Regions from separate parts of the Paractinoplanes rhizophilus genome, predicted to be linked through region 2. Evidence: predicted binding sites of a transcription regulator. Region 2 holds the regulator's gene; the other holds the start of a gene.
What was found. Region 2 encodes HrcA, which represses chaperone genes, less so after heat shock. Its sites were predicted from a motif close to GGTTNGCACNCTCNNNNNGAGNGTGCNAACC; they were not measured.
Positions count from the first base shown of each region.

Region 1: groES (co-chaperone GroES) is a predicted target of HrcA. The motif match lies at 4,104-4,134, and genes of this name have one in related genera.

Region 1 is NZ_JBHTBJ010000003.1:194,491-210,399, forward strand. Features, by position in the region: gene ACFQS1_RS06800 (ABC transporter ATP-binding protein) at 1-28, shown strand, start outside; gene ACFQS1_RS06805 (ABC transporter ATP-binding protein) at 25-1,827, shown strand; gene groL (chaperonin GroEL) at 1,942-3,594, opposite strand; gene groES (co-chaperone GroES) at 3,665-3,979, opposite strand; gene ACFQS1_RS06820 (class I SAM-dependent methyltransferase) at 4,206-5,381, shown strand; gene ybaK (Cys-tRNA(Pro) deacylase) at 5,414-5,899, shown strand; gene ACFQS1_RS06830 (sugar ABC transporter substrate-binding protein) at 6,268-7,371, shown strand; gene ACFQS1_RS06835 (ATP-binding cassette domain-containing protein) at 7,527-8,342, shown strand; gene ACFQS1_RS06840 (sugar ABC transporter permease) at 8,339-9,595, shown strand; gene ACFQS1_RS06845 (ROK family protein) at 9,627-10,811, shown strand; gene ACFQS1_RS06850 (hypothetical protein) at 10,866-11,819, shown strand; gene ACFQS1_RS06855 (M16 family metallopeptidase) at 11,816-13,549, shown strand; gene ACFQS1_RS06860 (molybdopterin-dependent oxidoreductase) at 13,619-15,247, shown strand; gene ACFQS1_RS06865 (WhiB family transcriptional regulator) at 15,416-15,805, opposite strand.
Region 2 is NZ_JBHTBJ010000040.1:44,570-60,478, reverse strand. Features, by position in the region: gene dnaJ (molecular chaperone DnaJ) at 254-1,396, opposite strand; gene hrcA (heat-inducible transcriptional repressor HrcA) at 1,446-2,468, opposite strand; gene ACFQS1_RS33735 (DUF4870 domain-containing protein) at 2,626-3,213, shown strand; gene hemW (radical SAM family heme chaperone HemW) at 3,242-4,441, opposite strand; gene ACFQS1_RS33725 (enoyl-CoA hydratase-related protein) at 4,472-5,242, shown strand; gene ACFQS1_RS33720 (hypothetical protein) at 5,350-6,210, shown strand; gene ACFQS1_RS33715 (PAS domain-containing protein) at 6,363-7,970, shown strand; gene ACFQS1_RS33710 (GlsB/YeaQ/YmgE family stress response membrane protein) at 8,208-8,483, opposite strand; gene lepA (translation elongation factor 4) at 8,565-10,445, opposite strand; gene ACFQS1_RS33700 (MOSC domain-containing protein) at 10,806-11,528, opposite strand; gene ACFQS1_RS33695 (DUF4240 domain-containing protein) at 11,746-12,279, opposite strand; gene ACFQS1_RS33690 (phosphotransferase family protein) at 12,334-13,305, shown strand; gene rpsT (30S ribosomal protein S20) at 13,591-13,857, shown strand; gene ACFQS1_RS33680 (hypothetical protein) at 14,183-14,638, opposite strand; gene holA (DNA polymerase III subunit delta) at 14,635-15,654, opposite strand; gene ACFQS1_RS33670 (ComEC/Rec2 family competence protein) at 15,890-15,909, opposite strand, start outside.

The DNA of each region.
Region 1 (15,909 bases), on a different contig from region 2:
GGTGCTGCGAGACGAAGGCCCGGCATGAGCGCGCTGTTGCCGGTCGCCGACAACTCGCAGGTGCGGCGGTACGTCCGCGAGCTGTTCCGGCGCTATCCGCGGGTGCTCTGGGGCGCGGTCACGCTGCACGTCCTCGCCGCGATCGCCGGCCTGGCCGGGCCACGCCTGCTGGGCGAGCTGGTCGAGGGCATCCAGCACGGCCGGGGCGCGGGCCTCGTCGACCGGCTCGCGGCGCTGATCGCCGGCTTCGTGGTGCTTCAGGCGGTGCTGACCCGGTTTGCATACCTGTCTTCCGCCCAGCTCGGCGAGCGGGTCCTGGCCGGCCTGCGCGAGGAGTTCGTCGAGCGGGTGCTCGCCCTGCCGCTGTCCACGGTGGAGCGGGCGGGCAGCGGTGACCTGCTGACCCGGACGACCCGGGACGTGGACGCGATGTCGCGCTGCGTGCGGCTCGCGGTGCCCGAGACGATGATCGCGGTCATCACGATCCTGCTGGTGGTGGGCGCGCTCGCCGTGGTCACCCCGCTGCTCGCGCTGCCGCTGCTGACCGCGGTCCCGATCCTGTGGGCCGGCACCCGGTGGTATCTGCGGCGGTCCCCGGCGGCCTATCTGAAGCAGAACGCCGAGTATTCGATGGTGACCGACGGCCTCGCCGAGACCGTCGAAGGCGCCCGCACGGTCGACGCGCTGCGCCGCCGGCGCCGCCGGATCGAGCGCACCGACGCCGACCTGCGCCGCACCTGGCTGGCCGAGAAATACACGCTGTTCCTGCGCACCGTCTGGTTCCCCGCGGTCGAGGTCGGTTACGTGCTGCCGGTGGTGTCGACGCTGCTGGTCGGCGGGCTGCTCTATCTGCACGACTCGGTCACTCTCGGCCAGCTCACCGCCGCGGTCGTCTACGTCCAGCTGCTGATCGATCCGCTCGACCGGCTGCTCGGCTGGCTCGACGAGCTGCAGGTGGGCACCGCGTCGCTGGCCCGCCTGCTCGGCGTCGCGGCGGACGAGCCGCCGGTCGCGGCCGCGGCGGCGCGGCCGGATGGGACCCGCATCGAGGTCCGTGACGTGCATTTCGCGTACGTGCCGGGGCGCGAGGTCCTGCACGGGATCGACCTGACGCTGGAGCCGGGGGAGCGGCTCGCGATCGTCGGCCCGTCCGGGGCGGGCAAGTCGACGCTCGGCCGGCTGCTGGCCGGGGTGCACGAGCCCACCGGCGGGACGATCACGGTGGGCGGCACACCGCTCCGCGATCTGCCGCTCGACCAGCTGCGCGCCGAGGTGGCGCTGGTCAGCCAGGAGCATCACGTCTTCATCGGCTCGGTGTCGGACAACGTGGCGATGGTGCGTCCCGACGCCGGCGCGGAGCGGGTGCGATCGGCGCTGGCGGCGGTGGACGCGCTCGACTGGGCGCTGGCGCTGCCCGACGGATTGGCGACAACGGTCGGCGCCGGCGGTCATCCGCTGTCGGCGGCGCAGGCGCAGCAGATCGCGCTGGCCCGGCTGGTCCTGGCCGGCCCGCACACTCTGGTGCTCGACGAGGCCACGTCGCTGCTCGACCCGCGAGCGGCGCGCGACCTGGAACGGTCGCTGGCCGCGGTGCTGCACGGGCGCACCGTGGTGGCGATCGCGCACCGGCTCTTCTCGGCACACGACGCCGACCGGGTCGCCGTCGTCGAGGACGGCCGGATCACCGAGCTGGGCTCGCACGACGAACTGGTCGCGGCGAACGGCCCGTATGCGTCGCTGTGGCGTTCCTGGCACGGCGAGCGCACCCCGGAGGACACCGACGAGCCCTTGGCCGACACGGTCGGCGTCACCCCGCTGACGCCGTGATCGTCGCGCCGAGGCTGAACGCCCAGCGGCGAGGGTGACGCGCCGCGCCAGGGTGGGGTGGGGACGCGAAAAGGGCGCGCCGGCCGGCGCGCCCTTTATCGGTGGAACGAACGATCAGAAGCCCGGGCCGTGCTGGTGGCTGTGGCCACCGTGGCTGTGCCCGTGCCCGCCGCCGCTGGCGGCCGGCTCCGGCTCGGCCGGCTTGTCGACCACGAGGCTTTCCGTGGTCAGCAGCAGGCCGGCGATCGACACGGCGTTGGAGACCGCGTTGCGGGTCACCTTCACCGGGTCGATGATGCCGGACGCGGCCAGGTCGACGTACTCGTCGGTGGCCGCGTTGAGGCCGTGGCCCCAGCCCAGCTCGTCGACCTTGCCCACCACGACGTAGCCGTCGTGGCCGGCGTTCTGCGCGATCCAGCGCAGCGGCTCGACCAGCGCCTTGCGCACGATGCCGACGCCGATCGCCTCCTCGCCGGTCAGGCCGAGGCCGCCGTCGAGATCCTTGGCGACCTGCGCGAGGGCGGCGCCGCCGCCGGGGACGGTGCCCTCCTCGACGGCCGCCCGGGTCGCCGAGATGGCGTCCTCGATGCGGTGCTTGCGCTCCTTCATCTCGACCTCGGTGGCCGCGCCGACCTTGATCACCGCGATGCCGCCGGAGAGCTTCGCCAGCCGCTCGGCCAGCTTCTCCTTGTCCCAGTCGGAGTCGGACGCCTCGATCTCCTTGCGGATCTGCGCGACCCGGTCGGCAACCTCGGACGTCTTGCCGCCACCGTCGACGATGGTGGTGTTCTCCTTGTCGACCACGATGCGCCGGGCCCGGCCCAGCATGTCGAGGGTGACCTGGTCGAGCTTGTAGCCGAGCTCCGGCGCGATCAGCTCGCCGCCGGTGGCGATCGCCATGTCCTGCAGCATCGCCTTGCGCCGGTCGCCGAAGCCGGGCGCCTTCACCGCGGCGACCTTGACGGTCTTGCGGATCGAGTTGACCACCAGGGTGGACAGGGCCTGGCCCTCGACGTCCTCCGCGATGATCAGCAGCGGCTTGCCGGACTGCAGCACCTGCTCCAGCAGCGGGAGGAGCTCCTCGATGCTGGCGATCTTCTGCGTGGTGATCAGGATGTACGCGTCCTCGAGGACGGCCTCCTGCGACTCGGCGTCGGTCACGAAGTTCGGCGAGATGAAGCCCTTGTCGAACTGCAGACCCTCGGTGACCTCGAGCTCGGTCAGCATCGCCGAGCCCTCCTCGACGGTGATGACGCCGTCGCGGCCGACCCGGTCCATCGCCTCGGCGATCAGCTCGCCGATGGTGGCGTCCTGGGCCGAGATGGTGGCGACGTTGGCGATCGCCTTGTGGTCGTCGACCTCCACCGCCTTGGCCAGCAGCGCCTTGGAGACGGCCTCGGCCGCCTGATCCATGCCGCGCTTGAGGCCGAGCGGGTTGGCGCCGGCGGTCACGTTGCGCAGGCCCTCGCGGACCAGCGCCTGGGCGAGAACGGTCGCCGTGGTGGTCCCGTCGCCGGCGACGTCGTTGGTCTTCGTCGCCACCTCCTTGACCAGCTGGGCGCCGAGGTTCTGGTACGGGTCGGTGAGCTCGATCTCCTTGGCGATGGTGACGCCGTCGTTGGTGATCGTGGGCGCGCCGAACTTCTTGTCCAGGACGACGTTGCGCCCACGCGGGCCGAGCGTGACCTTGACCGTGTCGGCGAGCGTGTTGACGCCGTGCTCCAGCAGGTGCCGCGCGTCGTCAGAGAAGCTGAGAATCTTCGCCATGTATAGGTCCCTTCACGCGCCACCGCCCTGACCCGGAAGCCGGGCCAGGGCGGCGAGCACTGTCAGTAGGTCACTTCTCGATGACCGCGAGGACGTCGCGGGCGGAGAGCACCAGGTACTCCTCGCCGGCGTACTTGACCTCGGTGCCGCCGTACTTCGAGTAGAGAACCGTGTCGCCCACCTGGACGTCGATCGGGACGCGGTTGCCCTTGTCGTCGATGCGGCCCGGGCCGACAGCGAGGACGGTGCCCTCCTGCGGCTTCTCCTTGGCGGTGTCGGGGATCACGATGCCCGACGCCGTGGTGGTCTCAGCCTCGTTCGCCTGGACCACGATGCGGTCCTCGAGCGGCTTGATCGCAACCTTGGTCGCGGTAGTCACGGGCATACCCTCCTGGGTACAGGTTTGCCGGCCATGAACCAGGCCGGTCTCATGCCTCATGCCACCGGGCGGGGCCGTCGTCGCGGGTGCCGGTCCGCCTGGTGCCTAACCGTCCGCCATGAGGGCGTCCGGTTGGCACCCTCATGTTGAGAGTGCTAACCGCGAGGTTATGCCGGAACTAGCACTCCGTCAACCAGAGTGCCAGTCTCGGCACGCCGGGGAGAATGCCTTCGTGACTCCGGAACTCCTGGCCCGCCTCCATACCCCCGAAGGGGTGAACGCCCTGGCCACCGCCGCGGCTGTGGATCATGGCGATCCGCTGGCGGCGGCGTCGGCGCTGAGGTCGACGGGCGTCGATCCGGAGCTCGCCGCCGCCGCGCTCACTCAGGTGGAGCTGCGTCGCAAGGCCACCGCGAAGTTCGGCGAGCGGGCCGCGCGGATGTTCTTCACCCGTCCCGGGCTCGAGCAGGCGACGCGAGCGGTGGTGGCGGAGCGCCGGGCGGCGCGCCTCGCGGCCGCCGGGGTCCGGACCATGGCCGATCTGGGGTGCGGCCTGGGCTCGGACGCGCTGGCGGCGGCAAGTGCCGGGATTTTCGTGTACGCCGTGGACGCCGACCCGCTGACCGCCGGGGTCGCCGCCGCCAACGTGCGCGCCCTCGGCCTCGACGATCGGATCACGGTCGACTGCGCGGACGCCACCTCGGTCCGGGTCGAGGACTACGACGCGGTCTTCGCCGACCCCGCGCGGCGCCGGGCGGGCCGCGGCCGGGTGTTCGACCCCGGCTCGTACTCGCCGCCGTGGGACTTCGTCGCCGGGCTCGCCGAGCGGGTGCCGCGCACGGTGCTCAAGCTGGCGCCCGGCATCGACCACGCCCTGCTGCCGCCGGGCGCCGAGGGCGAGTGGGTGAGCGTCGACGGTGACCTGGTCGAGGCCGCCTTCTGGTGCGGCCCGCTGGCCGAGGTCCCCCGCCGCGCCACGCTGCTGGGCTCCCGCAGGGGCGGGATCACCGGCAGCGGCCTGGCGAAGGCATCGGTGGGCCCGGTGGGCCGCTACGTCTACGACCCCGATCCGGCCGTCGTGCGCTCGCACCTGGTCGCCGAGTTCGCGGCGAGCGTCGGGGGTCGCCTCGCCGATCGCGAGATCGCCTACGTGTACGCCGACGAGCCCGCCGACACCGCGTTCGGCCGCCGCCTGGAGATAACCGATGTGCTGCAGTTCTCTTTGAAACGGCTGCGTGCCCTGCTGCGCGAGCGCGGCGTCGGCCGCCTCGAGATCCGCAAGCGCGGCTCCGCCCTCGAGCCCGATCAACTCCGCCGTGACCTGCGCCTCTCCGGGCCCGAGGCGGCGTCGATGGTGCTGACCCGGGTGGCCGGCGCGCCCACCGCGCTGCTCTGCCGCCCGATCTGAGCCCGATCTGAGCAGGAGTACGTTCCTGGGCTATGGCCAAGAAGCCCGCGGCCGGCACCCCGGCGACCGCCGTGCTCAGCGACCAGCAGGTCGAGCACACCCTGCACCCCTACGACGTCTCCCCGGACGCGCCCAACTACGGCGCGCTCGTGGCGCGGGCGCTGGGGATCGGGCCCGAGCGGGTCTTCAAGACCCTCATCGCCGAGGTCGACGGCGGGCTGGTCGTCGGCGTCGTGCCGGTCACCGGCGACCTCGATCTCAAAGCCCTCGCCGGCGCGGCCGGCGGCAAGCGGGCCGTGCTCGCCGAGCGGGCCGCGGCCGAGCGCAGCAGCGGTTACGTCCGGGGCGGCATCAGCCCGCTCGGTCAGCGCAAGAAGCTGCCGACGGTGGTGGACTCGTCGGCGCTCGCGCTGGACCGCATGTTCGTCTCGGCGGGCCGCCGCGGTCTTCAGGTGGGCCTGGCGCCGCGCGATCTGATCCGGCTGACCGGCGCTGTTACCGCCGCAATCAGGGCATAAAACTCGATCGGTGCCAAGCCGTTACGACAACGTTACTGACCTCGGGGATCTTTATCCCGAGATCGGACGAGAACAGGCATGGGAGTGACTTAGCGTCACCATGTGAGCGACCTTAGGCGATCGTCCGGGGCAGTCCTCCGGCCATCGGCAGGGCCCGATTACCCGTGTCACCGCCGTGTTGCCGGATTGTTATGCCGGGTTATGAGATCGCCGGGGCGCACGGCTTGTGCGACGGGGCGCAACGGGAATACGTTGCCGGGCACAACAAACTAGCTCCTGATCACTCGGCGTCTCGGGGAGCGACACTCCCGCAGCGCACACCATCGAATCCGATCGAAGGCCCGGATTTACCCGAAAGGACACAAGGAATGCGTAAGGGACTGTTCGCCCTTGCCGCGGTCGGCCTCCTGGCGACCGGCAGCATGGCCGCCTGTGGCGACGACAACGGCGATTCCGGTAGCGGCGGCGACAGCGGCTCGTCCACCGGCAAGGTAGGCGTCATCCTCCCCGACACCAAGAGCTCGGCTCGATGGGCGACCGCGGACCTGAAGTACCTCACGGACGCCTTCAAGGCGGCCGGTGTGCAGGCCGACATCCAGAACGCGCAGGGTGACAAGACCCAGTTCCAGACCATCGCCGACGGCATGATCTCGAGCGGCGTCAAGGTCCTCATCATCGTCAACCTGGACTCCGGCACCGGCAAGGCCGTGCTGGACAAGGCCAAGGCCGCCGGTATCGCGACGATCGACTACGACCGCCTCACCCTCAACGGTGGCGCGGACTACTACGTGTCGTTCGACAACGTGAAGGTCGGCGAGCTGCAGGGCCAGGGCCTGGTCGACTGTCTCAAGGCCAAGAACTACACCAAGCCGGTCGTCGCCGAGCTCAACGGCTCCCCGACCGACAACAACGCCACCCTGTTCGCCCAGGGCTACGACTCGGTGCTCAACCCGCTGTACGCCGACGGCACCCTGGTCAAGGGCCCGAACCAGTCCGTTCCGGACTGGGACAACGCGCAGGGCGGCACGATCTTCGAGCAGATGCTGACCCAGAAGAAGGACATCAAGGGCGTCCTCGCGGCGAACGACGGCCTCGGCAACGCGGTCATCTCGGTTCTGAAGAAGAACAAGCTCAACGGCCAGGTCCCGGTGACCGGCCAGGACGCTACCGTTCAGGGTCTGCAGAACATCCTCGCCGGCGACCAGTGCATGACGGTCTACAAGGCGATCAAGCAGGAGGCCGACGCGGCCTCCGAGCTGGCCATCGCGATCGCCAAGGGCCAGAAGCCGACCACGGCCACCGGCAAGGTCACCGACCCGGAGTCGAAGAAGGACGTCGCCTCGGTGCTGCTGACCCCGCAGGCCATCACCAAGGAGAACGTGAAGGACGTCATCGCTGACGGCTTCGTCACCAAGGCGGAGGTCTGCACCGCCGAGTTCGCCAAGGCGTGCACGGACGCGGGCATCAGCTGACCCGAGTTGTGACGGGCTAGTCCCGAACGGCTGACGACGGCGCCGCTCACTCCCGGGGCACCGGGGGTGGGCGGCGCCGGAGTTGGGTCACCCCCACCCTTCTCGCCTGTGGCGGAGCCACGACGAAACCGGTCACTTAGCGAAGGAGAACCAGCGTGGCCGCGACACCCCTTCTGGAGCTCAGCGGGATCGACAAGAGCTTCGGTCCCGTTCAGGTCCTGCATGACGTCGGCCTGAGCGTCTACCCCGGCGAGGTCACGGCTCTCGTCGGCGACAACGGCGCCGGCAAGTCGACGCTGGTCAAGTGCGTCAGCGGTATCTACACGATCGACTCGGGCACGATCACCTTCGAGGGCAACCCGGTGGCGATCCACAGCCCGCGCGACGCTTCCGCGCTCGGCATCGAGGTCGTCTATCAGGACCTCGCCCTCTGCGACAACCTCGACATCGTCCAGAACATGTTCCTCGGCCGGGAGAAGAAGCGCGGCATCGTCCTCGACGAGCCCACCATGGAACAGATGGCCGGCGACACGCTCGCGAGCCTCTCGGTCCGCACGGTCAAGTCGCTCCGGCAGCTCGTGGCCAGCCTCTCCGGTGGCCAGCGGCAGACCGTGGCGATCGCCAAGGCGGTGCTCTGGAACAGCCGCATCGTGATCCTCGACGAGCCCACCGCCGCGCTCGGCGTCGCGCAGACCGCCCAGGTGCTGGAGCTGGTCCGCCGCCTCGCGGACAACGGCCTCGGGGTCGTGCTGATCTCGCACAACATGAACGACGTCTTCGCGGTGTCCGACCGGATCGCGGCACTCTACCTGGGCCGGATGGCCGCCCAGGTCAAGGCCACGGACGTGACCCACTCCCAGGTCGTGGAGCTGATCACCGCCGGACGCAGCGGCAACATCGGCCTGCCCCCCGAGAAGCCGTCCGAGTTCAACGGCGACGTCGTCGACATCACGCCCGGAGGCGACCAGTGAGCACCACCACGACCACCACGGCCGGCGGCGTCAAGGTCGTCAAGCCGACCGTCTCGAGTCACATCCACGATTACTGGGGCCGTGTCCGCGGCGGTGACCTCGGCAGTCTGCCGGCCGTCCTGGGCCTGATCATTCTCTGCCTGATCTTCGGCGTCGCCCGGGACACGTTCTTCAGCTCGCTGAACTTCGCGAACCTGTTCTCGCAGGGCGCGCAGTACGTCTTCATCGCGATGGGCCTGGTCTTCGTCCTGCTGCTGGGCGAGATCGACCTCTCCGCCGGCTTCGCCTCCGGCGTCTGCGGCGCGATCATGGCGATCCTGCTGACCAATCACGACTGGCCGTGGTACGGCGCCATCCCCGCTGCCATGGTCACCGGCATCGTGATCGGCTTCGTGCTCGGCTTCCTGGTCGCGAAGTTCGGCATCCCGTCCTTCGTGGTCACCCTCGCCGCGTTCCTCGCCTTCCAGGGCATCCTGCTGAAGCTGCTCGGCGGCGGCAAGAACATCTCGATCAACGACACGTTCGTGCTCAAGCTGGCCAACGGCAACCTGTCGGTGGCCATCAGCTGGATCCTCACCATCATCGCGATCGTCGGCTACGCCGCGGCCCAGCTCAACCAGGTCCGCAGCCGCGCCGCCCGCAACCTGGTGACCGATCCGATCGGGATCGTGGCGATGCGGATCGCCGGCCTCGCGATCGTGCTGCTCGTCGCCACCGCGCTGCTCACCCAGGAGCGCTCGATCAACCCGGTGCTCAACTCGGTGAAGGGCGTGCCGATCGTCGCCCCGATCATCGCGGTCTTCCTGGTCATCTGGACGTTCATCCTCAGCCGCACCACCTACGGCCGGCACGTCTACGCGGTCGGCGGCAACACCGAGGCGGCCCGCCGGGCCGGTATCCCGGTCGACCGGATCCGCATCTCGGTTTTCGTGATCGGCTCGTTCATGGCCTCGGTCGGTGGCATCCTCGCCGTCAGCCGGGCCAACTCGGTCGACCCGAACACCGGCGGCAGCAACATCCTGCTGTACTCGGTGGGCGCGGCGGTCATCGGCGGCACCAGCCTCTTCGGCGGCAAGGGCAAGGCGATCAACGCGGTCATCGGTGGCGCGGTGATCACCGTGATCGACAACGGCATGGGCCTGATGGGCTACTCGTCCGGCACCAAGTACATCGTGACCGGCCTGATCCTGCTGATCGCCGCCAGCGTCGATGCCCTCGCGCGGCGCAGAGCGGCGTCCACCGGAAACCGGTGAACGACATCCTGGGTGCGGGGACGGCACGCTGATGCGGGCCGGCCCCAGCCAGGAGGAGGTTCGCCGGCACAACCTCGGGACGCTGCTGCGATACGTGCACGTGCACGGCGCGACGTCCCGGGCGGAACTGACCAGCCGGCTCGGCCTCAACCGCAGCACCATCGGGGCCCTGACCGCCGAGCTGACCACCGCAGGGCTGGTCAGCGAGGCGGCGCCGCGGGAGACCGTCGGCCGGGCCGGGCGACCGTCGCTGGTCGTCCGGCCCGAGTCGGCCAAGGTCTATGCGTACGCCCTGAGCATCGAGGTCGACCGCCTGCGCGCGGCCCGGGTCGGCCTCGGCGGACAGATCCTGGACCGCCGGGAGACCGACCGGCCGCGCGGCATGCAGGTGCTGGACGCGGTGCAGCCCCTGTCGAGCTTCGTGCACGAGATGCGGGCCGCGGTTTCCGGCGACGCCCGCTACATCGGCACCGGCGTGGCGGTCGCCGGCATGGTCCGGCGCCAGGACGGCATGGTGCGGCTCGCGCCCACGATCGGCTGGGTCGAGGAGCCGGTCGGCGCCGCGCTGCGCGCCGAGCTCGGCGACGCCGGCCAGCTCACGGTGGGCAACCACGCCGACGTGTCGGCGCTGGTCGAGCACAGCCGGGGCGCCGCGGCCGGCTGCGACAACGTTGTCTATCTCTACGGCGACGTCGGCGTCGGCGCCGGCATCATCGCCGACGGCCGCCGGGTGGCCGGCCACGGTGGATACGGCGGCGAGGTCGGCCACATGGTGGTCAACCCGTACGGCCGGGAGTGCAGCTGCGGCTCGCGCGGCTGCTGGGAGACCGAGATCGGCGAGTTCGCGCTGCTCAAGCACGCCGGTCGCAGCGACCAATGCGGTCGCGAGGCGGTGCTCGGCGTGGTGGACGCCGCCATGCGCGGCGACAGCCAGGCCCAGTTCGCCGTGCGCCAGGTCGGCGAGTGGATCGGCTTCGGCGTGGGCAACCTCATGAACATCTTCAACCCGGAGGCCGTCATCTTCGGCGGCACGCTCCGGGATGTCTACCTGGTGGCGGCCGCGCAGATCCGCAGCCGCCTGAACGCCATCGCGCTGCCGGCCTGTCGCGAGCACATCCGCCTGCGCACCCCCGAGCTCGGCTACGACGCGGCCCTGATCGGCGCCGCCGAGCTGGCGTTCGAGCACCTCCTCGAAGATCCCATGCTGCTGGCCTGAAACCCGCCGGAAACCCGCCCGGAAGGCGGACGGCGGGACCCGTGGAGATCATCTATGCTCCGCGCCGTGGCGGTGAACGGCAACGTCGTGCTCGATCCGGGATGGATCTATCCCGAGGTGGCCGAGCTGCGAAAAGCACTCGCCGGGTGGAGCTGGCCGGACGCGCGGGCGGTGCTCGACCGGGTCGAGCCGGCGGAGCGGACCGAGCTCATCCGCATCGGGGCCGAGCGCTTCGACCTGGCCGGTTTCCTGCACGGGGTGCTGGCCAAGGACCCGGCCGACGCCGCGGCCGCGGCGATGCTCGGTGCGCATTTCACCGAGGTCGGCTGGCGCATCCGCACCCGGCGGCCGGCGCAGTTCGTGAGCCGGGAGCAATTCGCCGAGTTCCACGGCTGGCTGTGCAAGGCCGAGCAGGTGCTGATCGAGGCGGCCGCCCGCCATCCCGAGGACCCGGCGGTCTGGGTGTGCCGGCTGCCCACCGCGCGGGGGCTGTCCCTCGGCGGCCCCGAGGCGCGCCGCCGGTACGACCGGCTCGCCGCGACCGATCCGCACCATGTGCCGGGCCAGGTGCAGCTCCTGCAAGAGCTGTGCCCGAAGTGGACCGGCAACTGGGACGAGCTGCACGCGTTCGCCCGCGAGGCGATGCTGGCCGCGCCGCCCGGCTCGCACGCCGGGTCGCTGGTCGCGGAGGCCCACATCGAGCACTGGACCGATCTGCCCGAGCCCGACGACCAGCAGTACCTTGCCGACCGGCAGGCCGAGCTCGTCGAGGCCGCGCAGCGATCGATCTGGCACGCCGACTTCCGCCGCACGATCGGCTGGGTGCGGGCGGCCGGCGTTTTCGCCATGGCGTTCAGCCTGGCCGGCGACCTGCGATCGGCCGACGCGGCGTTCGCGCTGCTGGGGAACTTCGGCAGCGAACGACCGTGGGACTACCTGGGCGACCCGCACACGGTGATCCCGGCGCGGCGGGCCGAAGCCCGGCGGACCGTGGAAGACGCCCGATGATCAAGCAGTTCGAGAGCGACGGCGTACCCGTGCTGCTGGCGCCCGCCACCGGGCCCAGCCATGCCGGCCTGGTCTTCCGGGTCGGCATCGCGGACGAGCCGCTGGCCCGCCGCGGCATCACCCACCTGGTCGAGCACCTGGCGCTGCACTCGGTCGGGGTCGCCGACTACCACTACAACGGCGCCACCGGGGTCGAGTTCACCTACTTCCACATGCGAGGCGCCGAGAAGGACGTGGCGACATTCCTCAACGGAGTGTGCGCCGCGCTGCGGGATCTGCCGATGCGGCGGCTGGCGGCGGAGCGCGACTTGCTCCAGGCCGAGGCGAACGGCCGTACGCCCGGGGTGGCCGAGCCGCTGGCCCTGTGGCGGCACGGCGGGCGCGACTATGGCACCGTCGCCTACCCCGAGTGGGGTCTGCCCGCGATCACCGAAGATGACCTCCGCGCCTGGGTGGCCCGCTACTTCACCCGGGAGAACGTCGTGCTGTGGGTGGCCGGCGACGCCCTGCCCGCCGACCTGCGGCTGGACCTGCCCGCGGGCGCCCGCCGCCCCGCGCCGGCGCCATCCTCGGCGCTGCCCGGCACGCCGGCGTTCTTTCCCGGCTCGCCCGGCCTCGTGGCCTGGGACGCGATGGTGCCGCGCTCCACCGCCGCCGGCGTCTTCGCCGCGGTGCTCGAGCGGGTCCTCTTCCGCGAACTGCGTCAGGAGGCCGGCCTGTCCTACATCGCCAAGACCGACTACCAGCCGGTCGGCGCCGACTCCGCCGTGATCACCGCGATCGCCGACGCCCTGCCCGAGAAGCACGGCGCGGTCCTCGGCGGATTCGTCGACGTGCTGGCCGCGTTGCGGTTCGGCCGGATCGACCCGGCCGACGTCGCCGCGGTGGTCAACCAGCGAGCCGAGGCGCTGCGGCACGGGGAGGAGTCCGCGGCGCGCCTGCCCGCCCAGGCGTTCGCCCTGCTCAGCGGCCGCCCGGTGGAGGACGTCGAGGATGCGCTCGCGGCCGCCCGGGCGGTCACCGTCGCGGACGTGGCCGACGTGGCCGCGGCGGCCTGGGACTCCGGCCTGCTGATGGCGCCGGAGCCCGCCGACTGGGCCGGCTTCGCCGCGGCTCCGCTCGCCTCGGCGTCCGCGGTGACCGGCACGGCGTACGCCTCGCTCGAGGACTCCGGCGAACGGCTGGTGGTCGGTCCCGACGGGGTCACCGCGACGGCCGGCGGCACCCTGACGACCGTGCGGTTCGACGACTGCGTCCTGGTGCGGGCCTGGCCCGACGGGGCGCGCCAGCTCTTCGGCGCCGACGGCACCGCGATCCGGGTCGAGCCCACCCTGTCGGCGAACGGCCCGCAGGCGGTGGCGGCCATCGACGCGCGGGTCGGCCCGGAGATCCGGGTCGGCCAGCCACCCCGCGAGCCGGGCTCGATCCCCCGGCCGCGACCCCGGCCGGTCCCGCCCGCCGGGCTTCAGGCCGCCGCCATCCGGGTGCAGAAGGTGCTTACCGGCTTCCGCCGGGCGAGCACCCGGACGCAACTTTCGCTGCTCCTCAAAGTGCTGGGCAGCTTGCTGTTCGCCGGCGGGGTGGCGATCTCGGCGGTCGCCCTGGCGCGCGGCGACAGCGGAGCCGCGGCCGGCATCCTCTTCCTCGGTGGCCTCGGCGCCTACTTCGCCCACCAGGTCTGGACCGGGCTCGGCGTGCTCCGCCGGCTCGCGGATGCCGAAGAGCCGTAGCCGGAGCGAAATTCTTACCGGCCGATGACGAAAGTCGTCGGCGGTCCGTTCGCGCGGCACGATGATGAGGTGAATCTTTTGGTGCGCGCCGGGCTCTCCGGCGTGGCGGCGGCCGGGGCGGCCGTGGGCGTCGCCGAGGTGGTCGCGGTCTGGACCGGGCCGCTGTCGGCGCCGCTGCTGGCGGTGGGCGGGGTCGTGGTCGATCACGTGCCGGCGCCGGTGAAGGACTTCGGCGTGCAGGTGTTCGGCGTGCACGACAAGACCGCGTTGATCACCGGCACCGCGATTCTGCTGGCGATTTACGCGTACGGGGTGGGCGTGGTCGCGCTGCGCTCGTGGCGGTGGGCGCTGGCCGGGATCGGGCTGTTCGCGGCGATCGGGGTGGCGGCGGCGGTGACCCGGCACGACGCCGGTGCGCTGGCGGCCGTGCCGACGCTGGTCGGGGCCGGGCTGGCGGTCTGGGTGCTGCGCTATCTGCTGGACCTGGCGGGCGCGGACCTCGCCTCGGCGCCACCGGCCCGGATGGTCGAACCGGCCCGGGTCGGCGCCGGCCCGGCGGCGGGAGACGGCCCGGACCACGACGGCGCCGTCGCCCCGCGCCGGGGAGCGTCACCCGGCCCGTACCGCAAAATTGATCCCGAAAGCCGGCGGCGCTTCCTCAAAGCGTGCGGGATCACGGCCGGCGCCGCTCTGGTCGCGGGTGTCGGCGGACGGCTGCTCACCTCGCGCAAGGCCGTGACCGCGGCGCGCAAGGAAGTCGTTCTGCCGGCGGCGCGGCAGACCGCGCCGCCGCTGCCGGCCGGTGTGCAGGCGCCGGGGGCGACGCCCTACATCTCGCCCAACAAGGACTTCTATCGGATCGACACGGCGCTGTATCCGCCGCAGGTCGATCCGGCGACGTGGCAGTTGCGGATCCACGGGATGGTGCGCAATCCGATCACCATCACCTGGGACCAGCTGCTCCAGCGGCCGATGATCGAGCGGTACGTGACGCTGGCCTGCGTGTCGAACGAGGTGGGCGGTGATCTCATCGGCAACGCGCGGTGGCTGGGCACGCCGATCAATCAACTGCTCGAGGAGGCCGGTCCGCTGCCCGGCGCCGACCAGGTCGTGCAGCGGGCGGTGGACGGCTGGACCTGCGGCACGCCGACCGCGACGCTGCTCGACGGCCGGGACGCGCTGCTCGCGATCGGGATGAACGGCGAGCCGCTGCCGGTGAACCACGGCTTCCCGGTGCGGATGGTGGTGCCCGGCCTGTACGGCTACGTCAGCGCCTGCAAGTGGATCACCGAGATCGAGCTGTCGCGATTCGCGGACTTCGATGCCTACTGGGTGCCGCGCGGCTGGGCCCAGCAGGCGCCGATCAAGACCGAGTCGCGGATCGACACGCCGCGCGACGGGGCCGAGCGCTCGCCGGGCACCGTGGTGATCGCGGGCGTGGCCTGGGCCCAGCACGTCGGCATCAAACTGGTGGAGATCCAGATCGACGGCGGCGCGTGGGCCGAGGCCACGCTGGCGGCGACGGTCTCGAGCGACACCTGGCGGCAGTGGAGTTACTCCTGGCAGGCGACCGAGGGAAAGCACACTATCCGGGTACGCGCAACCGACAACTCCGGGTACACCCAGACCTCGACGCCCGCGGACCCGGCGCCGGACGGGGCGACGGGATGGCATTCCGTGCAGGTCAGCGTGGGCTAGTGCCATTGGTGCGCGGTCGCACTACCAGTGCGGCTCGGGAACGCAAGTCGCTCATACGGTGGCTTGTATGTCCACCGATGCGGTTGTTGAAGGGTCGCCGTACCGCGGTACCCAGCGGTCTCCGACCAGGTACCGGGTAGTCGGGGTAGTCTCCCGCGCCGGGCGGTCTCAGGCCGCCGGGGCCTGCCGCTGCGCCGGCACGGCCGACTTGTGGGGCCGGCCGAGGCGGGCCTCGAGACGAGCAAGGTCGACTCGTCCGTGATGACGGTCCGCGAGGTCTTCCCAGCCGACGGCGAGCAGCCGCAGCCGCTCCGCTTCGCTGAAGCCTCCCCAGACTCCATAGGGCTCGCGCACCGCAAGGGCGTGAGCGGCGCACTCCGCCCGCACCGGGCAGGCGCCACACATGGCCTTGGCCTTCGCCTCGCGGCGGTTGCGGGACGACCCGCGCTCGCCGTCGGGGTGGAAGAACTGCGCGCTGTCCCGGCCCCGGCAGAGGCCGAGGCGCTGCCAGTCCCAGAGGTCGGCGATGGGCCCGGGCAGCCTGCGAACGTTCGACATCAAACACCCTCCTCGATCATGAGGGGCCTTGCTCAGGCCTGGCCGGGTGTTACCCCGGTGATCCCCGGCTCACACACCGATCTTCGATGTGTTCGCGAGCCGCA
Region 2 (15,909 bases):
TCGGCGTGCTTCTCGCCATGCGGGACGACGCGTCCATCTTCTGGCAGATGTCCAGCGAGGTGCGCGACGCAGCAAGCCCAGCCCAGCGCAGAGCGCAACGCGGCAAGCCCAGCCCAGCGCAGAGCGCAACCCGGCAGCTCAGCCCGGCGCGGGCGGCACCGGGCGCGACCCACGACGGCGGCCGCCCGGCGCATCGGGGACTTTGCCCCGACCCGTATCAAATAACGATCTTGATCTTGATCTTGACGAGCGCCTAATGGCCGTTGAAGGCGTCGCGCATGCGGCTGAAGAAGCCGCCCTGCTTGCTCAGCTCGGCCACGTCCTCGCCGCGGGTCTTGGCGAACTCGCGCAGCATGCGCTCCTGCTCGGCGGTGAGCTTGGTGGGCGTCTTGACGTCGAGGTGCACGAAGAGGTCGCCCCGGCCCTGGCCACGCAGGTGCGGCACGCCCTTGCCGCGGATGCGCAGCGTCGACGCGGGCTGGGTGCCGGACTTGACCTCGATCGCCTCTTCGGAGTCGAGCGTCTTGATCGTCAGGCGGGTGCCGAGGGCGGCCGCGGTCATCGGGAGGGTGACCCGGCAGTGCAGGTCGTCGCCCTTGCGGGAGTAGACGTCGTGCGGGCGCTCGTGGATCTCGACATACAGGTCGCCGGCGGTGCCGCCGCCGGGGCCGACCTCGCCCTGCTGGGCCAGGCGGATGCGCATGCCGTCCTCGACGCCGGCCGGGATCTTGACGGTGAGCGAGCGGCGGGTGCGGACCCGGCCGTCGCCGGCGCAGGTGGGGCAGGGGTGCGGGATGACCGTGCCGTGGCCCTGGCAGGTGGAGCAGGGGCGGGAGGAGACGACCTGGCCCAGGAACGTGCGCTGCACGCTCTGCACCTCGCCGCGGCCGCCGCAGGTCTCGCAGGTGGCCAGGTGGGTGCCGGGCGCGGTGCCGGCGCCGGAGCACTGGGTGCACAGCACCGCGGTGTCGACCGTGATCGGGGCCTCGACACCGAACGCCGTCTCGACCAGGTCGAGCTCGAGGCGCAGGATCGCGTCGGCGCCGGGGCGGGTGCGCGGGCGCGGGCCACGGGAGCCGCCGCCGGCCGCCGTGCCGAAGAACGCGTCCATGATGTCCTGGAAGCCGACGAACGGGCCGCCGGGACCGCCCGGGCCGCCGGGGCCCATGCCGCCGCCGGGCGCCAGCGGGTCGCCGCCGAGGTCGACGATCTGCCGCTTCTGGTCGTCGGACAGCACCTCGTACGCCGCGTTGATGTCCTTGAACTTCTCGGCGGCCTCGGGATCGGGGTTGACGTCGGGGTGGTACTGCCGAGCCAGCTTCCGGTAGGCGCGCTTGATCTCGTCGTCGGTGGCCTCCCGGCTCACGCCGAGAATGCCGTAGTAATCCTTGGCCACGGGGTTTGGGGTCCTCATTGTCAGCGCGATTCCGTCAGTTCTGAGCCGGTCAGTTCTGGGCCAGCAGGTCGCCCACGTAGCGTGCCACCGCACGCACCGTGGCGATGGTGCCGGGGTAGTCCATCCGGGTGGGTCCGAGCACACCGAGCCCACCAACGATAGTCGCCCCCGGGCCGTAACCGGTGCTGACCACCGAGGCGGATCGGAGGTTGTCTATCTCGTTCTCGTCGCCGATGCGCACCCTGGTCGTGCTGGGCTCCAGGTCGCCGATGAGCTTGAGCAGGATGACCTCCTCCTCGAGGGCCTCGAGCACCGGACGAAGCGTGCCCTGGAAGTCCAGCACACCTCCCCGCGTCAAGTTCGCCGTTCCGGCGAGGGCGAGCCGCTCCTCGCTGCGCTCCACCAGCGTCTCGAGCAGGACGCTGGCCAGGCAGGCCATCGTGTTGCGGCGGTCGGGGGCGCACTCGTCGACCAGGCCCTGCACCAGCGGTGGGGTGTCGGACATGCGCTGACCTGCGAGTTTTTCGTTGACCTTGCGGCGCAGGTCGAGCACGTCGTCGGACGCGACCGGGCCCGGCAGCTCGACCAGGCGCTGCTCGACCCGGCCGGTGTCGGTGATCATCACGAGCATCAGGCGGGTCGTGGAGATCGGGACGAGTTCCAGATGGCGCACGGAAGAGCGGGCGAGCGACGGATACTGCACGACCGCGACCTGGCGGGTGAGCTGAGCCAGCAGGCGCACGGTGCGATGCACCACGTCGTCGAGGTCGACCGCGCCGATCAGGAAGCGCTCGATCGCGCGGCGCTCGGCCGGGCTCAGCGCCTTGACCTTGGAGAGACGGTCGACGAAAAGGCGATAGCCCGCGTCGGTGGGGACCCGCCCGGCGCTGGTGTGCGGCTGGCGGATGTATCCCTCCTCCTCCAGCACGGCCATGTCGTTGCGCACGGTGGCCGGGGAGACGCCCAGCTGGTGCCGCTCGACCAGCGCCTTGCTGCCGACCGGCTCCTGGGTCTCGACGTAGTCCTCGACGATCGCGCGCAGCACCTCGAGCTTGCGGTCATCGAGACTCATCTGACCCTCCCTCGCCGGCGCTTGGCACTCCCCGTGACAGAGTGCCAGTCTACGTCGCTGTCGGCGGCAACGCGATGATCGAGTGGACTGTCTATTCCTGTACTCGTTCCGCATGTCGCTCTCGACCGTATTGAGCTGCGGTCCTACGGTGTCAGCCATGACTGAACCACCTCGCCCGCCCGGTGAAGGTAATCCGTATGCGGCCAACGATCCGACGTCGGGTTCGACACCGCCTCCTTCATCCCCGCCCCCGCCGCCGCCCGGCGGCGGTTACGGTCCGCCTCCGGGCGGATACAACCCACCTCCCGGTGGCTACAACCCGCCTCCGGGTGGCTACAACCCGCCTCCCGGTGGCTATAACCCGCCTCCTCAGCAGTACGGCTACGGCCCGCAACCCGGCAACGCCTCGGATGACCGCACCTGGATCCTGGTCTCCCACTTCGGCGGCGCGGCCGGCGCCTTCCTCGGCGGCGGCTGCGCGGGCTGGATCGCCCCGCTGGTCGCATTGCTCGCCCGGGGCAACCAGTCCCCGGTCGTGCGCGCCGAGGCCGTCAAGGCGTTGAACTTCCAGATTCTCTGGTCGATCATCGCGCTGGTCGGCTGGGTGCTCAGCTGCATCGTCATCGGCATCTTCGTCGGCGTCGCGGCCACGATCATCGCGATCGTCTTCGGCGTCATCGCCGGTGTGAAGGCCAGCAACAACGAGCCGTACAACTACCCCATGACGGTGCAAATCATCAAGTAAAGTGTCGCGCCGGGTCGGGGGCCCGGCGTTACACGACGTCTCGGATCACCGCGTCGGCGAGCAGCCGGCCCGGCAAATTCAAGATCAATTGCCCTTTCGCGTACGCCTCCGGCACCAGCAGACCGTCGTCGAGCGCCTGCTTGGCCCCGCGTTCGTCCAGCCCGGCCAGCGGGATGCCGTCGCTGAGCCGCACCCGCAGCATGATGTCCTCGACGCGGCGGTCCTCGTCGTCGAGGATCTCGCGGGCATGGCCGGGCGAGACACCGTCGGCGAGCCTTTTCGCGTACGTCGTGGGGTGCTTCACGTTCCACCAGCGCACGCCGCCGACGTGGCTGTGCGCGCCCGGCCCCAGGCCCCACCAGTCGGCGCCGGTCCAGTACAGCAGGTTGTGCCGGCAGCGGGCGGCTTCGCTGGTGGCCCAGTTGGAGACCTCGTACCAGGCGAACCCGGCCTCGGTCAGGGCCTGCTCGGCGGCCAGGTAGCGGTCCGCGGCCACGTCGTCCTCGGGGTACGGCAGCTCGCCGCGGCGCATCCGGGCGGCCATCCGGGTGCCGTCCTCGACGATCAGGGCGTACGCGCTGACGTGGTCGGCGCCGGCCTCGACGACGGCCCGCAGGGACGCGGCGAAGTCATCGGCGGTCTCGCCCGGGGTGCCGTAGATCAGGTCGAGGTTGACGTGCTCGAAGCCCGCCTCCCGGGCCTCCCGGGCCGCCTGCGGCGCCCGCCCGGCGGTGTGCTGCCGGTCGAGAATCTTGAGCACGTGCGGGCTGGACGACTGCATGCCCAGGCTGATCCGGGTGAAGCCGTTCGCCCGGAGCCGGCGCAGGTATTCGGGGGTCACCGACTCGGGGTTGGCTTCGGTGGTGATCTCGGCTTTCTCGTCGAGGCCCCAGGTCTTGTCGATGCCGTCGAGGATGCGGCCGAGGTCGTCCGCGCTCAGCAGGGTGGGGGTGCCGCCACCGACGAACACCGTGTCCACCTTTTTCGGATTTATCGCCTGCTTCGCGATTTCCAGCTCGCGGAGGACCGTGTCGGCGTAGCCTTCGCGGCCGACGCCACCGAGCTCGCTCGCCGTATAGGTGTTGAAGTCGCAGTAGCCGCAGCGGCTGGCGCAGAACGGCACGTGGACATATACGGCAAATCCGTTTTTCCCGGCGTTCGCCGCCGCGCCGGATGGAAGCGACCCGTCAGTGGGTACCGGATCGCCATCGGGAAGTGCGCCAGCCATCCGACAAGTGTGCACCGTTAGGGTTCCGCCATGGATCTGGTCCGAACCGCCACCGTCGCCGGGGTGACCACCGTGACGCTGGACAGCCCCGCCAACCGGAACGCCCTCTCCACGCCGCTGATGCGACAGCTGCTCGAGGCGCTCTCCGCCGCCCTGACCGCCCCCGGCGTCCGCGTGGTGACGCTCTCCCACACCGGGCCGGTGTTCTGCTCCGGCGCCGACCTCAAGGAGACCGCCGAGGCCCGGGCGACCGGTCGCGTGCCGGCCGAGCTGCTCGCCGACGTGCTGGCCGCGCTCTGGGAGTTCCCCAAGCCGGTGGTCTGCCGGGTGGCGGGCCCGGCCCGGGCCGGTGGCCTCGGCCTGATCGCGGCGGCCGACATCGCGGTCTGCGCGCGCGAGGCCACCTTCGCGTTCACCGAAGTACGCCTCGGCGTCATCCCGGCGGTGATCAGCGCCACGGTCCTCCCCCGGCTCAGCTCGCGGGCAGCGGCCGAGCTCTATCTGACCAGCGAGGTCTTCGACGGCGTACGGGCGGCCGAGGTGGGGCTGGTCACCAAGGCGGTGCCGGCCGAGGGCCTGGACGCGACGGTGGCGGCCTACTGCGACGCCCTGGTGCAAGGCGGCCCCTTGGCCCTGGCGGGCGCCAAGCAGCTGCTCCGGCGCGCCCCGGCCCCGTCGATCCGGGCCGAGCTGGCCGAGTTGTCGGAGCGCTCGGGCGCGTACTTCCGCTCGGCCGAGGGCACCGAGGGGGTCAACGCGTTCCGCGAGAAGCGTCCGCCGTCGTGGGTGCCGGCCCCCTGACCCGCCGAGGGCGCGGCACGCGGCGCGCGGTGCAGTGACATTCGCGTGATGCGGTCGTTGTTTACGCTTGTTGCCTGGTCCACGGGGAAGCCGTCGAGGAGGTGTGAGTGCGCAGGACGCCGATCGTGGTGCTCGCGTTGCTCGCTGTCATCGGCACCCTGGGCGTAGTGGTCGTGGTGCGTGGCATGTCGGGCGACATCAAGCTGCCGAAGATCATCGGCCCCGAGTGCACCGTGCAGGCCGACGGCAAGGTCACCCTCGACCTGGTGCAGATGGCCAACGCCGCGACGATCAGCGCGGTGGGCATCCGGCGCGGGATGCCGGAGCGGGCCGTCGTGATCGCGCTGGCCACCGCCCTCCAGGAGTCCAAGCTGGAAAACCTGGACACCGGCGACCGCGACTCGGTCGGGCTCTTTCAGCAGCGGCCCAGCCAGGGATGGGGCAGCCCGGAGAAGATTCAGGACCCGCGATACGCGGCGGACAAGTTCTACTCGGCGCTCAAGAAGGTCAAGGGCTGGGAGCGGATGCGGGTCACCGACGCGGCGCAGCGGGTGCAGCGGTCGGCATACCCGAACGCGTACGAGAAGTGGGCGGACGAGTCGGCCGTGCTGGCCCGCGCGCTGACCGGCCGGGCCACCGGGGCGGTGGCCTGCACGGTCACGGGTGCGCCCGCCCTGCGCGGCGCGGCGGCCGCCGCGGCCCTGATGAACGGGCTCAAGCTCGACTGGGGCAAGGGCCTGGCGAAGACGCCGGCGGCGACCCAGGCGGCCGGACTGACGGTCGTGGTCTCCGACGCGAGCACCGGCTGGCGGTACGCGCACTGGCTCGTCTCGCACGCGTCGGCCACCGGCCTCGAACGGGTACGTTTCGCCGACCTCGAATGGCACGCGCCCGACGGCAAGTGGCAGCCGGTGAGCGCGGACGCCGGGGTGGACGAGCGCCGGGTCGTCGCCCAGGTCTTCAGCTGACTTCGCGAAACACCCTCGGCATGGGCCGGGCGACGGGACCGCCGGGCCTCCGCCGGCCATCGCTCTGCGTGATGTCGAGCGATTCACGGACGAATAGCACAGCGTATATCCGCTGATGGACAGATAGCTACCGCCCTGGTACTAAGTAGAGCGTGTCGAGGGCGATCGAATGGATCCTGCTGGGTTCGGCGAGCTGTCTGGCGATCATCGTCGGCGTCCGGTGGCACCGTCCCAGCCGCGTCGGCCCCTGGCTGCTGCTGGCCGGGTCGGTGGCCGCGATCGCGGTGGGTGACGTTTTCTACGCGATCGGGGCGATGCCCGCCGCCGAGGCCTGTTACCTGTCGATGTTCGTGCTGGTCGCGGGCGCGCTGATCCAGTTCACCCGGGGCGGCTCGCTGCTGGTCGAGCGGGCGCGCCTGATCGACCTGCTGGCGGCGGCCTGCTCGACGCTGCTGGTCGTCTGGGTCTTCATGATCGGTAACAAGGTCCTCACCGGCAAGATCTCGGCGGCCGACGTGATCGGCGATCTCCTCCTGATCGGGGTCACCGGCCGGCTCGTGCTCGCGGCCGGGCGCAACGTGTCGTCGGCGCTGCTGCTGGCCGGCTCGGTCGGCATGCTGATCAGCGACATCGTCTATCCGCTGGCACCCGGCACGGTCACCGAGGCCGGTTACCTCGTGCTGTATGTCGCGTGGGGCCTGGCCGCCCTGCATCCGTCCATGACCCGGCTGACCCGGCCGATGCCGCCGCGCGTGACCCAGTGGCGCGGGCACTGGGCGGCGCTGCTGGGCGCGGCGGTGGCGACGCCGCCGGCGGTGCTCCTCGTCGAGGCGCTCCACGGCGAGGTCCACGACGGCGTGGTGATCGCGGTGGTGGGCGCGCTCACGCTGCTGCTGACCATCACCCGGCTGGCCGACTCGATCTCGCAGAACAGCCAGGCGGCGGCCCGCGAGCGGGCGCTGCGCACGGCCTCGGGCGCGCTGGTCGCGGCGGCCGACCGGCCGGCCGTCGAGGCGGCGGTGCACGCCGCCGCCGAGCAGCTGATGCCGCCGTCGTCGCTGCGCTCGCTCGTCTTCGCCGTCGACGACGATGCGGTGCCGGCCCCGCCGCCCGAGCCGAGCCCGCGCAGCTGGTGGTCCGGCGACACGACCCTGGTCTGCCCGCTGCGGCTCGAGCCGCTGGCGGTCGCGCGGCCCGGCGGCGGCGCGCTGATCGTCGAGGCGCCGCGCGAGGTGCTGACCGTGACGCGCGACGCCCTCGAGGTGCTGGCCGGCCAGGCGGCGCTGGCGCTCGACCGCATCTCGATGGTCGAGGCGGTGGGCCGGCGCGACAGCGACCAGTACCTCCGCACGGTCATCGGCAACACCGCCGAGCTGATGCTGGTGATCGACGACGACCAGCGCATCCGGTACGCGAGCCCCGCCGTCCACGACCTGCTGGGCGACGATCGGGTGACGCCGCTCTCCTCGCTGACCGACCTGGTGCACCCGGACGACCGCGGCGTGGTGCGGCGGGCCTTCCAGTCCAACGGGGACGGCACGATGTTCTGCGCCCTGCGCCGCTCCGACGAGTCGCAGATCCTGATCGAGGCGACCTACCGCGACCTGCGCGAGGACCGCCTGGTCCGCGGCTACGTGCTGACCATGCGCAACGTGACCGACGCGCACACCCGCGACGAGCGCCAGCCCCTCCGCGACCACGTCGACGAGCTGCCGGCCTGGGTGAACAGGCGAAGCGCGCAACACAAGTTCCGCTACTGAGACTGCCGCGCCCGCGTCGCGCTCGCCCGGCTTGCCCGCCTCGCGTCGCTCACGGGCACCGCCCTAGGCCGCCGCCCTCGCCCGCTGGTCACGTCCACGGGCCGACGCACCCACCTCGTCTGCCCAAGCCACCGCAGGCACCCCGCCTCCGCGCCCCTTCCCCGCAGCCGTTGCCGTTTGCTTGCACAAGCAAAGCGCCGGACCTGAACCAGGTCCGGCGCTTGGGTGCAGCTTCCCTTATCGGGTGAGGCGGCGGCGCGAGCCGACGCCGGCCACCAGGGCAACGCCGATCGCGGCAAGGACAACCTGGAACAGGAACTCGATCCAGTCGAAGCCCTTCGTGTCCGCGACGCCGAAGGCCCGGGCGATGACCGTACCCAGCAGCGCGGCGACGATACCGACCACCATGGTCAGCCAGATCGGGATGTTCTGCTTGCCCGGTACGACCAGGCGGCCCAGCGCGCCGATGACAAGACCGACGATGAGCGCCGTAATGATGCCGGTGACAGTCATGAGGTTTCCTCCTCGGGGGTGGAGCATCTGTTGCGTCCGTCGAGCCCCACAGTTCCCGAGCGCCGGAGAAACCAAACCGACCTATTTTTTGTTTGCTCCCTTGGTGTCCGAAGAGTCAGACGTCGACAGCGCGGCGATGAAGGCCTCCTGCGGCACTTCCACCCGGCCGACCATCTTCATCCGCTTCTTGCCCTCTTTTTGCTTCTCGAGGAGCTTCCGCTTCCGGGTGATGTCACCCCCGTAGCACTTGGCGAGGACGTCCTTGCGGATCGCGCGGATCGTCTCGCGCGCGATGATCCGGCTGCCGATGGCAGCCTGGATCGGCACCTCGAACTGCTGCCGCGGGATCAGCTTCTGCAACTTGGCCGCGATGTTCACCCCATACGCGTACGCCTTGTCCTTGTGCACGATGGCACTGAAGGCGTCGACCGGTTCCCCGTGCAGCAGGATGTCCACCTTCACCAGGTCCGCCACCTGCTCGCCGGACGGTTCGTAGTCGAGCGACGCGTACCCCTTGGTCTTGCTCTTCAGTTGGTCGAAGAAGTCGAAAATGATCTCGGCAAGGGGCAGGGTGTAGCGAAGCTCGACCCGCTCGCTCGAGAGGTACTCCATGCCCATCAGGCTGCCTCGGCGGCTCTGGCAGAGCTCCATGACCGCACCGACGTAGTCGTTGGGCACCAGCACGGTGGCCCGCACCACGGGCTCGTGGATCTCCGCGATCTTGCCGCTGGGGAACTCGCTGGGGTTCGTCACCACGTGCTCCTGCGCGTCCTCGGTGTAGACGCGGTAGACCACGTTCGGCGCCGTGGAGATCAGGTCGAGGCCGAACTCGCGCTCCAGCCGCTCGCCGATGATCTCGAGGTGGAGCAGGCCGAGGAAGCCGCAGCGGAAGCCGAAGCCGAGCGCCGCGGACGTCTCCGGCTCGTAGACCAGCGCGGCGTCGTTGAGCTTGAGCTTGTCGAGGGCGTCGCGCAGGGCCGGGTAGTCGGAGCCGTCGATCGGGTAGAGGCCGGAGTAGACCATCGGCTTCGGGTCCTTGTACCCGCCGAGCGCCTCCTTGGCCGGCCGGTTGTTGCCGGTGACCGTGTCGCCGACCCGGGACTGGCGCACGTCCTTCACGCCGGTGATCAGGTAGCCCACCTCGCCGACGCCGAGCGCGCCGGCCTTCTCCATCTCGGGCGAGACGACGCCGATCTCGAGCAGCTCGTGCACCGCGCCCGTGGACATCATCTTGATCCGGTCGCGCGCCTCGATCCGCCCGTCGATGACCCGGACATACGTGACGACACCGCGGTACACGTCGTACACCGAGTCGAAGATCATCGCCCGGGCCGGGGCGCTCGCGTCGCCGACCGGCGGCGTGACCTGCCGGACGATCTCGTCGAGCAGATGGCCGACGCCCACGCCGGTCTTGCCGGACACGCGCAGCACGTCCGACGGGTCGACGCCGATCAGGCCCGCCAGCTCCTCGGCGTACTTCTCGGGCTGCGCGGCGGGCAGATCGATCTTGTTGAGGACCGGGATGATGTGGAGGTCGTTCTCCATCGCCAGGTACAGGTTGGCGAGAGTCTGCGCCTCGATCCCCTGCGCCGCGTCGACGAGCAGGATCGCCCCTTCACAGGCCGCGAGGCTGCGGGACACCTCGTACGTGAAGTCGACGTGCCCCGGCGTGTCGATCATGTTGAGGACCGCGGAATCGCCCTGCTGGTCCCCCTCGCGCACCACCCACGGCATGCGCACGGCCTGCGACTTGATGGTGATGCCGCGTTCCCGCTCGATGTCCATGCGGTCGAGGTATTGCGCCCGCATCTGCCGCGGGTCGACCACCCCGGTGATCTGCAGCATCCGGTCGGCCAGCGTCGACTTGCCGTGGTCGATGTGCGCGATGATGCAGAAGTTGCGGATGCGACTCGGGTCGGTAGCCCCGATCACATTCACACCGGGGTCGAGCGGTCCAGGCACGATCGTCCGTTCTTCTCAGTCGTCACAAGCTTGGGGTTGCCACCGGCATGAGGGCCGGCGCGGGCCCGCCGACACACGGCCGGCGAGTTCTATCGTCCCACGCCCGCGTGGAGCGCCCGCTCACACCCGCTCAAGCACCGCCGCACCCAGCAGCAGCGGCGCTCTCACACGCACCCGCGCGGCCGTCCCATCGCGGTAACGTGCGCCGTCCCGCCCCCACCGCGCGGCCGTCCCATCGCGGTAACGTGCGCCGTTCCGCCCCCACCGCGCGGCACCCCATCGCAGGTGGCCGCGCCCTTCCGCACTCGCGCGGCACTCATCGCAGGTGACGCGAGCCGTCTCAGACCAGCACGAGCCGTCTCAGACCCGCTCGAGCGGCCCGTGCGGCAGCGGCGGCAGCTCGGCCGTGACCGTGTCGCCGGGCCGGATCGCGCCGCCACGCAGCACTACCGCCATGACCCCGGCTCTGTAGATCACGTCGCCGCCCTCGCCCCGCCCGATCACCTCCTTGAGCAGCCCTTGCTGGAAGGCGTTGATCTGCGCACACGGGTTGCGCAGCCCCGCCAGCACCACGGCCGGTCGAGGGTCGTCCCCCCGATCCCGCGCCGCAGCCGCTGCGAGAGCCTCCGACGACGCGGCCGTAGCCCGATCAAGTTCCGCCGCGGCAGCCACCTCCAGCACCGCCTTGAGCGCCCCCGAGCCGCCCCCGGATAGATTCGTACCGGATGCGTTCACGCCGGATGCGTCCATGGGTGTTCCGAAGCGCAGAATCGTCCCCACCGGCAGCGCGAGCAGGTCGATACCGCTGGTGGTCACGTTCTCGCCCAGATTGCCCGCCGCGACCGCGAACCCCTTGGCCCCCACCTCGGCGAACAACTCCCGCTGGATCAGGTGCACCTGCCGGAAGTTCGGCTGCGTGGCATCGTTGCGCACCCGCCCCCGGTGCTTGACGTGCACTCCGGCATGCACGTCTCCCTTCACCCCCACCCCGGCGATCAGGACGATCTCGTCCCGCACCGGCTTCGTGAACGCGTAGGTGTCGTTACAACTGACCGCCGCGACAGTCCCCTCTGCAGCCTCCATGGCCCCAAGTGTCCCGGAGCAGCCCTCCCCCACTCGACCGGCTTTCCCGCATCCTGGCCCTGCGCCACCCTGCCTCCCGCGGCACCCTGCCTCCCGCGGCACCCTGATTCCCGCAGCCAGCCTGGCCCCGCCGCGCCCTGGTTCCCGCAGCGCCCTGCTCAAGTCAGCGCGGCGGCTCAGGTCAGTCCGGCGGCTCGAGTCAGTCCGGCGGCTCGAGTCAGTCCGGCGGCTCGAGGAACAACGCCGACAAGCGCGGCAGCCTCCTCCGCATCTCCTCCTCGTTGTCGAAATCCCACAGCTCGGCCGCGTCGGGCCGGGTCACCGGCCTCTCCCCCGCCGGCAACTCGGACCCGGTCGCCTGCCGATACGCCTCGGCCGCGATGGTCAGCACCTCCTCGGCCTCGAAAACCGCGCCGGTCTCCACCGCGGCGCGCACAACCGGCACGTCGGCCAGCGAGTCGGGCGACTGCACCGACCGCGCCACCGCCTCGCGGCCGTGCGCGATCAGCCAGCCCCGGAAGTTGTCGAAGCCCTCCTCGGAACACCCACCGTGTATCAGGTAGGCCGCCGCCCACAGGTCTTGCGTGCCGGAGGCGACCATGACCTTGTCGAGGTGGCGGGCCCAGGCGACGATCTCCTCCGGGTCATGGGTGGCCAGATCGGCGGCGGCGCGCTTGGCCACCTCGCCGGGAGAGGACGGTCGATCGGCGGTTGCCCGGCCGATGACCGCCCAGAAGTCGTCGGTTCTCATGGCCAGGATCCTGCCAGCCGGGTACGACAAAATTCGGGACGGCAGGATGGTCGGGTGCGGCCGATTTCACTGCCCGACGTCGCGTACGGTGCCACCGCCGTACGCCCTCTTTGGTCTGAGCTGCCGGAAAGCCTGCGGCGAGCCATCTCGGCGCGGCTGGGCGCGCCGATCGCCTCGGCGCAAAGCGCCGGCGGCGGCTTCACCCGCGCCTTCGCCGCGATTATCACGACCTCGGCAGGGCTTAGTGCATTTGTCAAGGCCGCACCGCTCCAAGATCCAACATCGCACTGGTACGCCCGGGAGGCGGCGCTCACGTCGGCGTTGCCGGGGGCCGTCTCCGCTGCCCGACCGCTGTGGACGATGGTCGACTCCGGCTATTTCGTCCTATGCCTGGAAGCGATCGACGGGCACATCCCGTCCCTTCCGTGGTCGCCGGTGGAGCTGGGGTCCGCCCTGACCGCCTGGTCGGCCGCGGCCGAAGCGCTGCGCGAGCCCACCGCCGAGCTGCTGGCCCCCGGCGTGCCCGCCCTGCCGGAGATCCTGCGCGGCGAGATGTCCTGGTGGTCCGAGATCGAGAGCGGCCGCGAACCGCTACCGCGAACCGCGCGGGCCACCATCGCGCCGGACCGGATCCGCGAGCTGGCCGCGCTGGAACGTGCGCTGCCGGAGCTGGCCTCCGGCGCCACGATGACCCACGGCGACCTGCGGATCGACAACGTCCTGATCGACCGCGGCGGCCGGGCCTGGCTGTGCGACTGGACGTGGCCGTGCCTCGGCGCGCCCTGGTTCGACACGGTTACGCTGCTGGTCAGCGCCTTCGCCAGCGGTCTGGACACGGACGCCCTGCTCAGCCCCTGGGACGCTCCGGACGACGGCGTGGATGGGGCACTGGCGGCCCTCGCGGGGTATTGGCTGGTCCGCGCGGACGGCGGCCCGAGCAGCGCGTCGCCTCACAGCCGGCAGCATCAGCGGTTCAGCGGGGAGCAGGCGCTGGCGTGGCTGGCGGAGCGCCGCGGCTGGCGGTGAGCTGACCGCCTCGGCCGGCGGGGCCCGTCGGCCGGCGGGCGGGAGCGGCACGCCGTGAGGGGATCGCCGCGCCCGGACGGGAGGGTGGCAACTCGGCCGGCGCGGAGGCGGCCGTTTTGGCGGGTCGTGGCGGTGCTGGTAGTCTGGCTCATCGCGTGTGGTGACGCGCCGCTGTTCGCTGCTCCGGCAGACAGCCACTCCGGTGGCTGGCTGTTTCGACAGCCGACCACGGTGACCACCGCGCTTGAGACCAGTTTCCGAACCTAGTCAGGACAAGGCTGTCGCGTGGCGAACATCAAGTCCCAGATCAAGCGCAACCGGCAGAACGAAAAGGCCCGGCTGCGCAACAAGTCGGTCAAGTCGTCGCTGAAGACCGTGATCCGCAAGCTCAACGAGGCGAGCGAGGCGGGCAACGTCGAGACGGCTACCGTTCTGCTGCGTGACGCCTCGCGTCAGCTCGACAAGGCTGTCAGCAAGGGCGTCATCCACAAGAACCAGGCGGCCAACCGCAAGTCGGCCATCGCCAAGCGGGTCGCCTCGCTGTCCGCCTGACCCGTCAGGCGGCCCGGCCGCGTTACGCGCAAGCCGGGTACGACTTCGCCGATCCCTAGCCGGATCGCCGGCGCGGCAGCACGGAGGCCGCCGCGCCACAGCTCGCTCCACGCGAGCCGGTCATCGACGACCACACCTGGGCACCGCCGGACCATCACGGTCCGAGGCGGTGCCCGCGTCGTTCATGGCGCAAGGCCGCCGCGAATGGTAACCGGCAAACGTGTACGCGACGCCACGCGCTGACACTCACGGCCGCGCACTGACGCCCGGCCACCCACCGATACTCACGGCCATGCGCTGACGGGCGACCGACTTGAGGTCCTGCTCACTCGTAACGGCGAGTGGCGGACTGCCGGACGCGCCACTGCTGAGCCTCGACCTGCTCCGCCCACGGACGCATGACCGGGGCGCCGCGCCTCCGGTTGATGACGCCCGGGAGCCGTGTCGTCGCCTCCTCGGCGATGCGGACCGGCGGGCTCACCCCGGCTCCGCCCGCGGTGGCCGGCCGCAGGACCGCGGCCCGGGCCGCGGCCGGACCGGCCGGGACCGGCGGCTGTGTGAGCGCGCCGGCGATGACGTCGTTGAGCTTGACCATCAGCGCGACCAGGAACGGCAGGACCAGCACCCCCAACCAGCTGACCAATTCGGCCAGGGCGAGCAGGGCGCCCAGCGCGACGCTGCCCTCCAGGAAGACGAAGCAGAGAAATCCGCTCGGCGCGACGTGGCGCAGCCGCAGCATGCGGGCATACATCGGCAGGTGCGCCCCGGTCCCCCGGCTCATCGGGCCACGCCCCCTCGACGGGCCATGCCCTCGCCACGGGCCACGCCGCCGCGGCGGGCTGCGGCCACGGCGAAGACGGCCTGCTCGAGGGCGTATCCGCGGTCCTCGGCGCCGCCCTTGACGGCGGCGTTGCAGTCGGCCGCGGCGCGCATCGCGTCGACCAGGCCCTCGGGCGTCCAGCCGCGGCTGCGCTCCTGGGCACGCTGGATCTTCCACGCTGGCATGCCCAGGCTGCTGGCCATCTGGTAGGGGTTTCCCCGGCCGGCGGCGGCGACCTTGGCCACCGTGCGGACGCCGTCGGCGATGGCGTCGGCGATCGGCACCGGATCGACGCCGACGTGCAGCGCCCAGCGCAGCGCCTCGAGCGCTGCCGGCACGTCGCCGATCATCGCGGCGTCGGCCACCGTGAAGCCGCTCACCTCGGCGCGACCCTTGTAGTACCGCGCGACGACCGCCTCGGTGATCTTGCCGTCGGTGTCAGCGAGCAGCTGCGAGCAGGCCGCCGCGATCTCCCGCAGGTCGTTGCCGACCGACGCGAGCAGCGCGGACGCCGCCGACTCGTCGCAGCGACCGCCGTGGCGGCGGAACTCGTCGCGCACGAACGCGATGCGCTCCCGGTCGCCCTTGAGCTTGACCGCGGGCACCACGGTGGCGCCGGCCGAGCGCAGGCCGTCGGCGAGTGCCTTGCCCTTGGCCCCGCCGAGGTGGGCGACGATCAGCGTCACCTCGGGGTCGGGACTCTTCGCATACGCCAGCAGCGCGGCAATCAGATCCTTGCGCGCGTCCTGTCCACTGCGGATCACCAGCACCCGGCGGCCGCCGAACAGCGACGGGCTCAGCATCTCGGCGACCTCGCCCGCGCTGATCGCGCCGCCCTCATACTCCCGGACGTCGGCCCCGGGATCGGCGGCACGCGCCGCATCGACCGCGGCCGTGATCGCGCGCGCGGCGAGCAACTCCTCGTCGCCGAGAACGAGCAACAGCGGATCGGGGGGCGCGGTGTTCACGCCCAATATCGTCGCACGGGGGTATGACGTTGCCGCGAGCCTCACTCCTACGCGCAGATCGCTGATCACCGAAAGCGAAAGCAGACATATTGGCGGCCCGCCATACGATGACCCCCGTAGAGTCGCTCGATCAGGCCGGGTTGCCACGTCCGCGCGCCCGGGCCGGGTAATCATCATCCATCTCCGCCGATGCGGACGAAACCGCTCAACTCGGGCGTGTCGGCGCTTTCCAACCCGGCGGCTTCTAACCCGGCGGCGAGCCCC